One region of the Lysobacter antibioticus genome, then DNA from elsewhere that is predicted to be linked to it. Evidence: riboswitches for the same ligand, from Rfam matches in the RefSeq annotation. Region 1 holds a riboswitch; the other holds the start of a gene.

Region 1 (5,995 bases):
TACCTGTCGCGCATGGACGGCGACCAGGACGGCAAGATCTCGCTGCTCGAATACCAGGATTGGCTCAGCTACGCCTTCGATGCGATGGACGCCAACCGCGACGGCCAGCTCGATGCGCAAGAGCAGCCCGCGAGCGGCCGCGGCGCACGCGCCGCGCTGTCGCGCGAGCAGCATCGCCTGACCCTCGCCGAGCGTTTCGGCAAACAGGACCGCAACCGCGACGGCTGGCTCGACGCGCGCGAACTGGCCTCGCCCCCGCAGTGATCGCCGGCCTGAATGGCTCGCCCGGACGAGGCGGACGTTGAGTCCACGGGCGTCGCGTTTCCGGCGCGTTGCGCGATGCCCATCCGGCGAATTCTCCGCAGCCCGTCGCATTGCCCGGATTGCGCAATTGCCGCCGCCGCATCGCGCGTGATACCTAGTCGCGATGAATTACGCACTGCCCCGCGGCGAACTCGATACGCTGTTCGCCGGCCCCCAATCGGTCACCTCCGAACAACGCCGCGAACTGGCCGAACTGATCGTCGAACGACTGCGCCAGGTCCATGGCGAGCGTCTGCTCGCGGTCGCCATGTACGGCTCGACCGCGCGCGACGGCGACGGCCCGTACTCGGATATCGAACTGTGGGCGGTGCTCGACGACGACGCTCTCGGCGCCGACTACGACGAAACCCTGGAATGGGTGCACGGCCGCGGCAAGGCCGAGCTCAACCTGATGTCGCGCACCGCCATCGAGGCCTACGCGCGCGACGTCGACGAAGGCTGGGCGCTCAGCCACGGTCAGTTCGTGCATGCGCGCGCGCTGTGGATCGCGCCCGACCACGGCGCCCTGGTCGAGACCTTGCGCTCGCTCGCCGCGCATCCGAACGATGAGGCGGTGGACGCGGCCTTGGCCGAAATCGTGGTCGGCGAGCTGTACGAACTGGTCGGCAAGCTGCGCAATCGCTATGCGCGCAAGCCGCTGTCCCTGCTCGCCTGCGAGTTCGCCCAGCACCTGGCCTGCCTGATCGGCCTGGCCGAGCGGCATGTATTCGCATCGAGCGGCACCATGTTCGACGAGGCCGCCGACCTGCCCGGGCCGGACGGCGCAGCGCAATTGTTCGGTCTGGTCGGCCAGGGCGATCTGCGCGACGAAGTGGTGCTGACCATGGCGGTGGAGCGGGTCTGGACCGGCCTGGAGGAATGGGCGCACGCCGCATCCTTGAACCAGGCGCTGGAACTGCGCTGCGCGGCGACGGAGCGCTGAGCGGCGCCGATCCGGTACAGTCCCCATCGTCGACGGGACCGGCGCTGGGCGTGTCCGGCGCGCTCGCCCGAGCAGGTTGCGAGTGACGCCGCCGGTGTCCTGCGCAGTGCCGTCGACTACGCCGATTCCGGCTTCCCGATCGATCGCCGAGGGCCTTTGCGATGGGCCGAATGCTGCATCCCTGGTTCGCCGAAGCGCGCCTCGTCGCCGCGCGCGGCGGCGCATGGCGACGCGGCCGGACCCTGTCGGCGGCGGCCGCCGCGGCGATCGCCTTGCCGCTGTCGCTGCGCGCTTGGGGCGGCGATGCCGCGGTCCTGGCCGAGGCCTTGCCGCGCCTGATCGAACGCTTGCCGCTGCCGTTCGGTCTGCTCGCGATCGCCGTCGCTTATGCGGTCGCGCGCGGCCGTTCGATCGCGCTCGATGAGTACCTGCGCCTGGGTTGGTGGGCGGCGACGCCGATCGAGCCGTCGCGGGCCACGCGCAGCCTGATCCTGCTGGCCGGCTTGGCGACGCTGGCGGCGATGGCATTCGCGGCGGCCGTGCTCGCCGCCTGCGGTGGCGACCGCGCGAGCCTGCACGCCGCGTACTGGGTCGTCGACGGCGGGCTCGCGCTCGGCGCCATGTTGGGCTTGTTCGCGGCGCTGCGTCATCGTCGCCATCCGGCGCATCGTTTGCGCGAAGGCGCGCGCTTGCCGGTGTTCGGCCTGGCCTGGCTCGACGATGCGCGGCTGCCGCACCTCAGCGATTGGCAACGGCGCGAAGGAGTGCTGCGCTGGCGCCGTGGCGGCCACGCCTGGATGATCGGCGCGGTGTTGTTCGGCCTGCCGAGTTCGACCGGTGCGAGCAGCGGCATCGGCGTGTTGCTGATCGCCATCGCGCTGGCCTGGTTCAGTCTGATCCTGCAGGCCTGCGTCGCCGCGACGCTCGATGCCGACGCCCTGCTGGCGAGCACACCGCGCGCACCGCATCGGCTGGCGCAGGCGGCGTGGCGGTATCCGGGCTTCGCCTTCGTCTGCGCGGTGGCGTTCGTCGGCATCGGCGCCGCGCTGTTGTCCCTGAGCTGGCGCGCCGCGCCGGTGTTGTTCGCGATCATGCTCGTGCTCTCGGCGCCGGCTTTGCTGGCGCTGCGTCCTGTCCTTCACCGGTCCCTGTCGCGATGACCGTCCTGCTCGAACTCGACGGCCTGCAGCACCGTTACGACGAGCACGCCGTGCTGCACGGCATCGACCTGCGCCTGCAGGCCGGCGAATTCGCCGCGCTGATCGGCCCCAACGGTTCCGGCAAGACCACCCTGCTGCACTGCCTGGCCGGGCTGCAGCGGGCCAGCGCCGGGCGCGTGCTGATCGGTGGCCACGACCTCGCACGCGAACCGCTGCAGGCGCGGCGCCTGCTCGGCTTCGCGGTCGACCCGGCGCGTCTGCCGCCGTTGTTGACCGGTCGCGAATGCCTGCGCCTGTTCGCCGGCACACGCGAGCTCAGCGAAATTCCCGCGCCGACCCTGGCCCTCGCCGAGACCCTGGCGCTGGCGCCGATGCTGGATCGCCGCATCGGCCAGTACTCGCTCGGCACCCGCCAGAAACTGGCGATCGCGCTCGGCCTGCTCGGCGAGCCGCCCTTGCTGGTGCTCGACGAACCGCTCAATGGCCTCGACCCGCTCAGCGCCTATGCGCTCAAACGCCATCTGCAACAGCTTGCCCGCGAGCGCGGCACCGCCGTGCTGCTGGCGACCCATTCGCTCGATGTCGCCGAGCGTTTCATCAGCCGCGCGCTGTTGCTGATGGACGGGCGCCTGCGTCGCGACTGGCCGGCCGACGAGCTCGATGCGATCCGCGCCGACCCGCAGCGATCGCTGGAGCAGTCGATGGTCGAGGCCTTGGCGGCCGAGCGGCCTGCGGATGCGAACTAGCTTGCGGCCGCGGCGCGGCGTCATCGTCTTACGGTCGGTAACGTCGTCGATGCCATTGCGCGGTCGCGGTTTGCGCCGCTCCTACCCTTAAAGCGGCGTAGCTCTTGGGTAGGAGCGGCGCAAGCCGCGACCACGACACCGCAAACAACGGCGCAACTGACCCGCCGGCGGTCTGGAGGCGGCACCCAACTGCTACCATGCCCACCGTTGCAGAAGAGTGGCGCCGGCCTGCGGCCGATGCCCGCCGAAGGCGCAGGCTCCCATAATCGCTCAGGCTCGGCCTTTCATCGGCCGGAACACTGCAACGAACACGCCGATCTGGAGAGAGGCCGCGATGCGGCCCACCGAAGGGGCAAGCGGCCGCTGTCGCGACAGCGCGCCGCCCAAACTCTCAGGTAAAAGGACAGCGGGAGCGGCACCGCGGCCTTCGGGCCACGGAGACAGGTAGCCTCGTGCGGCCGACGGCCGCGCGTGCGCATGCCGTGCCGCCCGGCCGCTGCGTTCCGATCGCAGGCGGCGCGTTCGCGTCTCCGTGCCCGGCCGCGGTTCATTCGTGCCTGTCCGACGGAGAACCGCCGTGTTGCTGCAATTGATCTATCTCATCGCCATCAGCGCCGAAGCCATGACCGGCGCGCTCGCCGCCGGCAAGCGGCGCATGGACCTGTTCGGCGTGGTCATCATCGCCAGCGTCACCGCGCTCGGTGGCGGCTCGCTGCGCGACATCGTGCTCGGCCACTACCCGCTCGGTTGGGTGCGGCATCCCGAGTACCTGGGCTACACCATCGGCGCGGCGATCGCCGCGACTTTCCTGGCCAAGAAGCTGCACCGCTTGCGCCGCGCCTTCCTCTGGCTCGACGCGCTCGGCCTGATCGCCTTCACCCTGATCGGCTGTTCGGTCGCGCGCGAAGGCGGGCACGCGCCGGTCATCGTCGTCATCGCCGGCATGTTGACCGGCGCTTTCGGCGGCGTGCTGCGCGACGTGCTGTGCAACGAGATCCCGCTGGTGTTCCAGCGCGAGTTGTACGCGGTGATCTCGCTGCTGACCGGCGTGGCCTATCTGGCGATGCTGCGCTTCGGCGTCGCCGAGAACCTGAGCGTGCTGCTCTGCCTCGGCGGCGGCTTCGCCCTGCGCCTGTTGGCGATCCGCTACGAGTGGGAGATGCCGAAGTTCGTCTATCAGTGAGCGCCGGCGACGCGTGCGCCGCAGACGTGGCTCAAGCGTCTTCGGCCAGAGCCTGCGCGACTTGTTCGCGGATGGCCGGCACCAGCTCGCGTTCGAACCAGGGGTTGCGCTTGAGCCAGAGATTGTTGCGCGGGCTCGGATGCGGCAGCGCCACCGTATGCGGCCAGCGCTCGCGCCAGGACGCGACCGCGGCGGTCAGCGTGTCGCCGGCATCGGGCAGATGATAGGCCTGCGCGTACTGGCCGATGACCAGGGTCAGGCGCAGCCGCTGGAACTGCGCCAGCAGGCGCCGGCGCCAGGCCGGCGCGCACTCGGGGCGCGGCGGCAGGTCGCCGGACTTCGCGGTGCCGGGATAACAGAAGCCCATCGGCAGGATCGCCACCTGGCGAGCGTCGTAGAAGCGCTCGCGATCCAGGCCGAGCCAGGCGCGCAGGCGCTCGCCGCTGGCGTCGTCGAAGGGCAGGCCGCTCGCGTGCACCTTGCGGCCGGGGGCCTGTCCGGCGATGAGGATGCGCGACTGCGCGCTCATCTGCAGTACCGGCCGGGGGCCCTCGGGCAGATGCGCGGCGCACAGCCTGCACGCGCGGACGTCGGTCAGCAGGGCGGCAAGGGATTCCATCGGCATCGGTTCCGGCAAGCAGGCGGCGGCGGTCGGGTTTGCGCGAGCAGGCCGCGCCCGAGTGTTGGTCGCCGCGCAAAACCCTGTCAAGCCGCGAACCCGCAGGGCAGGGCGGCAGCGCAAAAGACGACGCCGGCGCGAGGCCGGCGTCGTCGTTGCAGCAGCGGGTGGAAACGTCTTATGCGGTGATGTCGCGGTCCTTGGTTTCCGGCAGGAACAAGGCGCCGATCACCACCGTCATGGCGGCGACGATGATCGGATACCACAGGCCGCTGTAGATGTTGCCGGTGGCGGCGACGATGGCGAACGCGGTGAACGGCAGGAAGCCGCCGAACCAGCCGTTGCCGATGTGGTACGGCAGCGACATCGAGGTGTAGCGGATGCGGGTCGGGAACAGCTCGACCAGCCAGGCGGCGATCGGGCCGTAGACCATCGTCACCAGCAGCACCAGGAAGGTCAGCAGCGCGATCACCATCGGCTTGTTGATCTGCGCCGGGTCGGCCTTGGCCGGATAGCCGGCGGTCTGCAGCGCTTCGGTCAACTGCTTGCCGAAGGCTTCCGACTGCGTCTTGAACGCGGCGCCGTCGAGCGGTTCGCCTTCGAAGCTGCTCAGGCTGGCGCCGCCGATGCTGACCGTGGCGACGCTGCCGGCCGGGCCGGCCGCGTTGACGTAGGGAATGCCCTTCTTGGCCAGCGCCGACTTGATGATGTCGCAGGACTGCTTGAAGGTCGCCTTGCCGACCGGGTCGAACTGGAACGTGCAACGTTCCGGATCGGCGGTGACGGTGACCGGCGAGGCGGCGACCGCGGCTTCCAGGGCCGGGTTGACGTTATGGGTGAGCGCCTTGAACACCGGGAAGTAGGTGAACACCGCGATCAGGCAGCCGGCCAGCACGATCTTCTTGCGGCCGATCTTGTCCGACAGCCAGCCGAAGAAGATGAAGCCGCCGGTGGCCAGGGCCAGGGCGATCGCGATGAAGATATCGGCCTGGTTCGGGTCCATGCCGAGGGTCTTGGTCAGGAAGAACAGCGAATAGAACT
Region 2 (5,995 bases), 2.8 Mb from region 1:
GCACCACCCACTGAGCAGCGCGCAATGAGCGCTGGCGCACAAGTCGGCGCATCGCCGCGGTGACGGTAACCGCGATGCCACGTTGCACGAGCAGGCTGGGAGATCGGCTGCCCACCGATTCCCCCGAACGACTGCACGGACTCCCCATGACCGACCATCAACGCCGCGATTTCCTGCGCAGCGCCGCCGGCGCCACCGCCGCCGGACTCGCCCTCAACCTGTTCCCGCCGAGCATCCAGAAAGCGCTGGCAATCCCCGCCGCGCGCGTCACCGGCACGATCCACGACGTCAAGCACGTGGTGATCCTGATGCAGGAAAACCGCTCCTTCGATCATTACTTCGGGGCGATGCGCGGCGTGCGCGGCTTCGGCGACCGCTTTCCGATTCCGCTGCCGAGCGGAAAACCGGTGTGGCACCAGCAGACCGCGCAAGGCCGCGAGATCCAGCCCTATCACCTCGACACCACGACTACGAGCGCGCAGCGCATCGGCGGCACGCCGCACACCTGGCCCGATTCGCAGGCGGCCTGGAACAACGGCCTGATGGACCGCTGGCTGCCGGCCAAGACCGAACGCTCGCTCGGTCATTACCGCCAGGCCGATATTCCGTTCCAGTACGCGCTCGCCAATGCCTTCACCCTGTGCGATGCCTACCACTGCTCGCAGCAGACCGGTACCAACCCGAACCGCCTGTTCCACTGGACCGGCACCAACAACCCGGCCGCCGATCGCGGCGGCCCTGCGATCGTCAACACCTTCGACGACTACGGCCCGGCCAACGAAGGTTATTGGTGGACGACGTATCCCGAACGTCTGGAACAGGCCGGGGTGAGTTGGAAGCTGTACCAGGACATGGACGACAACTTCACCGACAACCCGCTCGAAGGCTTCCGTCAGTTCCGCGCCGCCCTGCCGGGTTCGGCCTTGGCCGAAAAAGCGCTCAAGACCTGGACCCTGGACGACCTCGCCGCCGACGTGCGCAGCGGCCGCCTGCCGCAGGTGTCGTGGCTGGTCGCGCCGGCGAAATACTCCGAGCATCCGTGCCCGTCGGCGCCGATCTGGGGCGCGGACTACACCGCGCGCGTGCTCGATGCCCTGACCGCCGATCCCGAGGTCTGGGCGCGCACGGTGCTGATCGTCAACTTCGACGAGAACGACGGCTTCTTCGACCACATCCCGCCGCCAGCGCCGCCTTCGCTCGACGGCCAGGGCGCTTACCTCGGCGGTTCCACCGTCGACCTGCGCGGCGAACACCACCGCGCGCGCTCGGGTCCCTCGCACGGCACGTCGAACGACCCACCGATCTACTACGACCGCCCCTACGGCCTCGGCCCGCGCGTCCCGACCTATGTGATCTCGCCGTGGAGCCGCGGCGGCTGGATCAATTCGCAGGTGTTCGACCACACCTCGGTGATCCGCTTCCTCGAACGCCGCTTCGGCGTCATGGAACCCAACATCAGCCCATGGCGGCGCGCGGTCTGCGGCGACCTCACCAGCGCGTTCAATTTCGTCGACCCCAACCGCGAACCGATCCCGAACTTGCCCGACACCAGCAACGCCGACCGCATCGTCGCCGAACAAAGCCGCTTGCCGGCGCCGAAGCCGCCGACGGTGGCAAGCGCGGCGCAGCAGGAACGCGGCATCAAACCTTCGCGCGCCCTGCCTTACGACCTGCAGGTCGGCGAACGCATCGATGCCGGTGCTCGGCGTGTGCGCCTGCACTTCGGCAACACCGGCCGCGTCGCCGCGGTGTTCCATGTCTACGACCTGCTCGACCCCAACGCGATCCCGCGTCGCTACACCGTCGACCCCGGCAAGTCCCTGCACGGCGAATGGGCGCTCAGGAGCGACGGCGCGCGCGCCTATGCCTTGCAGGTGTTCGCGCCGAACGGCTTCTTCCGCGAGTTCCGCGGCTCGTTGAACGGCGCCAACCCCTCGGCGACCACCGTGCCGGACCTGCGCCTGCGTCGCCGCAAACTGATCCTGGCCTTGCGCAACACCACCCATAAGCCGGTGCGGCTGAGCATCGCCGATCAGTACGGCTTGTACGAAGCGCGATTGGAGCGGCTGGGCCCGGGCACCACCCGTCAGCGGCCGATCCGCCTCGACGAAAGCCACCAGTGGTACGACTTCGTGCTCACCGACGCCAACGACCCGGAGTACTACCGCCGCCTCGCCGGCCGCATCGAAACCGGCGCGCACGGCATCACCGATCCGGGTTTGATCTGAGTTCGGATCGAGTAATCAGTTGGGCGAATACATCGTCGCCGGCCGCGCCGGCGGCGATGCGGGGCCTTCGGTGTCGGCCGTAGATAAACGATAGAGGCACGGCAGCGCTGCAATCGCACTAACCGGATCAACAAACCTACCTACCGGATTCCCCCCTTTGCAAAAGGGGGGAACAGCTCTGGCGATGAGCAGCCTCAGAGCGACTCTTGCGGCTCCACCGCCGCGGCCTCGTCGCCGCGGCTCGGGCACGCGGTCTTGGAAACGCGCGCCTCCCACTGCCAGAACACCCAGGCGATCGCGGTCAGCGCCGAAGCCGCGACCGCCAACGACACCGCGCTGGCGCTGATCAGCGGCGACAACACGCCGGCCATGATCGCGTTGACCACCAGGCCGGAGAACGCCTGCAAGGACGAAGCCGAGCCGCGCTGGCGCGGGTACATGTCGAGGATCGACAGGGTCACGATCGGGAACACCAGGGCGATGCCGAACGCCGACACGCACATCGGCAACACCGCCCATGGGATCTGCGGATCGTCGGTCCACAGGTTGTAGCCCAGGTTCATCGCCACGCCGACGAAGGAAAATACGAAGCCCCAGCGCACCAGACGGTCGCCGCTGATCTTGCCGGCCGAGCGCCCCGACACGAACGAGCCCAGCACCATGCCGCCGATGGTCGGCACGAAGAACCAGCCGAACTGGCGTTCGTTGAGCTTGAGGATGTCGAGCACGAACGCCGGCGCCGAGGCGATGTACAAGAACAACGCGGCGAAGTTGAACGCGCCGGTCGCGGTCAGGCGCTGGAAGCGCGGGTTGAGGAAGATCGCGAAGTAATCGCGCAGCAGGCGCTTGGGCTTCAACGGCAGGCGCGCCTGCGGCGGATGCGTTTCCGGCAGCAGGAAGACGGTCGAGCCCAGCAACAGCAGCGAAAAGCCGACCAGGAACCAGAAGATCGCCGGCCAATGCGCCCAGCCGAGGATCCAACCGCCGATGATCGGCGCGATCGCCGGCGCCACGCCGAAGATCATCGTCACCTGGCTCATCAGGCGCTGAGCATCGTCGCCATGCAGCACGTCGCGGATCACCGCGCGGCCGACGATCAGTCCGACACCTGCCGAGAGCCCCTGCACCGCGCGGAAGAACAGCAAGGTCGACAGATCCGTCGACAGCGCGCAGCCGACCGAGGCCAGCGTGAACACGCTGAGCCCGCCGATGATCACGCGGCGGCGCCCGATCGTGTCCGACAAGGGCCCGTGGACGATGCTCATCAAGGCATAGGCGATCAGATAGACGCTGATGGTCTGCTGCATCGCCAGCTTGTCGGCGCCCAGCTCGGCGCCCATGACCGGGAACGCCGGGAAGATCGTGTCGATCGAGAACGGCCCGAACATCGCCAGGCCGCCGAGCAGCAAGGCCAGCCGGCGGATCGACAAGGTCTTGGTGGCCGGAGCAGGATCGGGTGCGGAGGTATTAATCGGAGATCACCAATCGGAGAGCGTCGGCTCGGGGCGTCAGCTGGGAGCGTGGGAGGCGTGGGTATCGATCGGCACCTCGTCGGGCGGGCCCTTGAGTTCGACCACATTGCCTTCGGGATCGAACAGGTATTGCGACGGCCCCTCGCCCTCGGCGCCGTAGCGCGAGCCGAAATCGCCGATGCGCACGCCGTGCGCCTCCAGGTGGGCGACGATGGCCTCGCGGTCGAAGGGCTCGGCGCGCAAGCACAGGTGGTCCATGTTGCGGGCCTCGGCCCCGGCCGGCGCGCCGCCCATGCGGCCGAGCTTGCCGTCGACGTCGACCAAGTCGATCAGGGACAGGCCGGCGCGCAGTTGCACCAGGCCGATCGCGTCCTGGCGCCGTTCCAGCCGGCAACCCAGAACCTCGCAGTAGAAGGCGATCATCGCCTCGGTGTCGCGCACGCGCAGCACCACGTGATCGAGTTGCAGCAGTTGGAACGGGGGACGGTCCATGCAGGAAGCTCCGGAAGGGACCGCGACCATGTTACGGCGAATCGGCCTTCCTGAACCGGGTCGCGGCGTCGAAACCCGGGATGAAGCCGGCTCCCGCCAGCCCTGGCAACGTCGCCCCGAAGCCGCCGCTGCGGCTATAATCGCGGCTTGAAACACCCGGTGGGAGAAGCGGCCCGGCCCCCCAGCCAGGCCCGCTGCCGAAGGCGCAACGCCCGTAATCGCTCAGGCCCCATACCGCCGCGTGTACAAAACTCTGGAGAGACCGCCTGCGTACGCTGAGACAGCGGGGCAGAACCGGCGCCGAAGGGGCACGAAGCGAGCGCGGACAGGAGCGGCCCCCGGGCCATCCCTCCCCTAGCTGCCTGACCGCAGCACGCTTTTAAACTCTCAGGCAAAAGGACAGAGGGGCGCCTCGCGTGCGGCACCGCACGCTGCCTTCGGACGCCCCTGCCATGAGCCCAGCCGCCAACAGCGCAACCTCCTTGCGCGATCTCGAGCACCACGACGCCTTCATCGAGCGCCACATCGGCCCCAACGACGCCGAGATCGGCCACATGTTGGAGCAGGTCGGCTACGACTCGCTCGAAGCCCTGACCGACGCCATCGTGCCCGGCTCGATCAAGTCGACCCAGCCGCTGGCCCTGCCGGCCGCGATCAGCGAAGTCGAAGCGCTGGCCAAGATCCGCGCCATCGCCACCAAGAATCAGGTGTTCCGCAGCTTCATCGGCCGCGGCTACTACGGCACCCACACCCCGAACGTCATCCTGCGCAACATCCTCGAGAACCCGGCCTGGTACACGGCCTATACGCCGTACCAGGCGGAGATCTCGCAGGGCCGCATGGAGGCGCTGATCAACTTCCAGACCATGGTCGCCGACCTGACCGGGATGGAGATCGCCAACGCCTCGCTGCTCGACGAAGGCACCGCCGCCGCCGAAGCGATGACCCTGGCCAAGCGTTCGGCCAAGTCCAAGTCCGAGACCTTCTTCGTCTCCAAGAACATCCACCCGCAGACCCTGGAAGTGCTGCGCACCCGCGCCGAACCGCTGGCGATCGAACTGCACATCGGCGACGACGCCGAAGCGGCGACGGTCGACGCCTTCGGCGTGCTGCTGCAGTACCCGGACACCTTCGGCGCGGTCAAGGATTACCAGAGCGTCGCCGACGCCGTGCACGCGCGCGGCGGCATCGTCGCCGTGGCCAGCGACCTGCTCGCGCTGACCCTGCTCAAGGCCCCGGGCGAATGGGGCGCCGACATCGTCGTCGGCAACACCCAGCGCTTCGGCGTGCCGTTCGGTTTCGGCGGCCCGCACGCCGGCTTCATGGCCTGCCGCGACGCCTACAAGCGCTCGATGCCGGGCCGCCTGATCGGCGTCTCGGTCGACACCGACGGCAAGCCCGCCTACCGCCTGACCCTGCAGACCCGCGAGCAGCACATCCGCCGCGAGAAGGCGACCAGCAACATTTGTACCGCGCAGGTGCTGTTGGCGGTGATGGCGAGCATGTACGCCGTCTATCACGGCCCCGACGGCCTGACCCGCATCGCCCGCCGCGTCCACCGCCAGGCCACGATCCTCGCCACCGCACTCGGCAAGGCCGGCATCGCCGTCGGCAGCGGCTTCTTCGACACCCTGCACGTCAGCGGCGTCGACGCGCAGGCGATCCACGCCAAGGCGCGCGCGGCCAACATCAACCTGCGCGAGATCGATGCCGGCAGCCTCAGCATCAGCCTCGACGAAACCGTGACCCGCGACGAGCTGGTCGCCCTCGCCGGCGCGTTCGGCGTGCAGCTCGACATCGACG

Evidence for each region. A riboswitch is a leader RNA that binds a small molecule or an ion and turns the genes downstream of it on or off. The one in region 1 is predicted to bind glycine.
Region 2: linked by a shared signal. The riboswitch ahead of gcvP (aminomethyl-transferring glycine dehydrogenase) and the one ahead of GLA29479_RS14670 (trimeric intracellular cation channel family protein) in region 1 are both predicted to bind glycine.

The regions. Positions count from the first base shown of each region.
Region 1 is NZ_CP013141.1:3,628,180-3,634,174, reverse strand. It holds gene GLA29479_RS14690 (EF-hand domain-containing protein) at 1-264, shown strand, start outside; gene GLA29479_RS14685 (kanamycin nucleotidyltransferase C-terminal domain-containing protein) at 428-1,246, shown strand; gene GLA29479_RS14680 (hypothetical protein) at 1,417-2,406, shown strand; gene GLA29479_RS14675 (ABC transporter ATP-binding protein) at 2,403-3,152, shown strand; glycine riboswitch at 3,461-3,567, shown strand; gene GLA29479_RS14670 (trimeric intracellular cation channel family protein) at 3,730-4,335, shown strand; gene GLA29479_RS14665 (uracil-DNA glycosylase family protein) at 4,367-4,954, opposite strand; gene GLA29479_RS14660 (MFS transporter) at 5,133-5,995, opposite strand, start outside.
Region 2 is NZ_CP013141.1:843,734-849,728, forward strand. It holds gene GLA29479_RS03480 (phosphocholine-specific phospholipase C) at 147-2,228, shown strand; gene GLA29479_RS03485 (multidrug effflux MFS transporter) at 2,423-3,658, opposite strand; gene GLA29479_RS03490 (VOC family protein) at 3,737-4,192, opposite strand; glycine riboswitch at 4,436-4,605, shown strand; gene gcvP (aminomethyl-transferring glycine dehydrogenase) at 4,645-5,995, shown strand, end outside.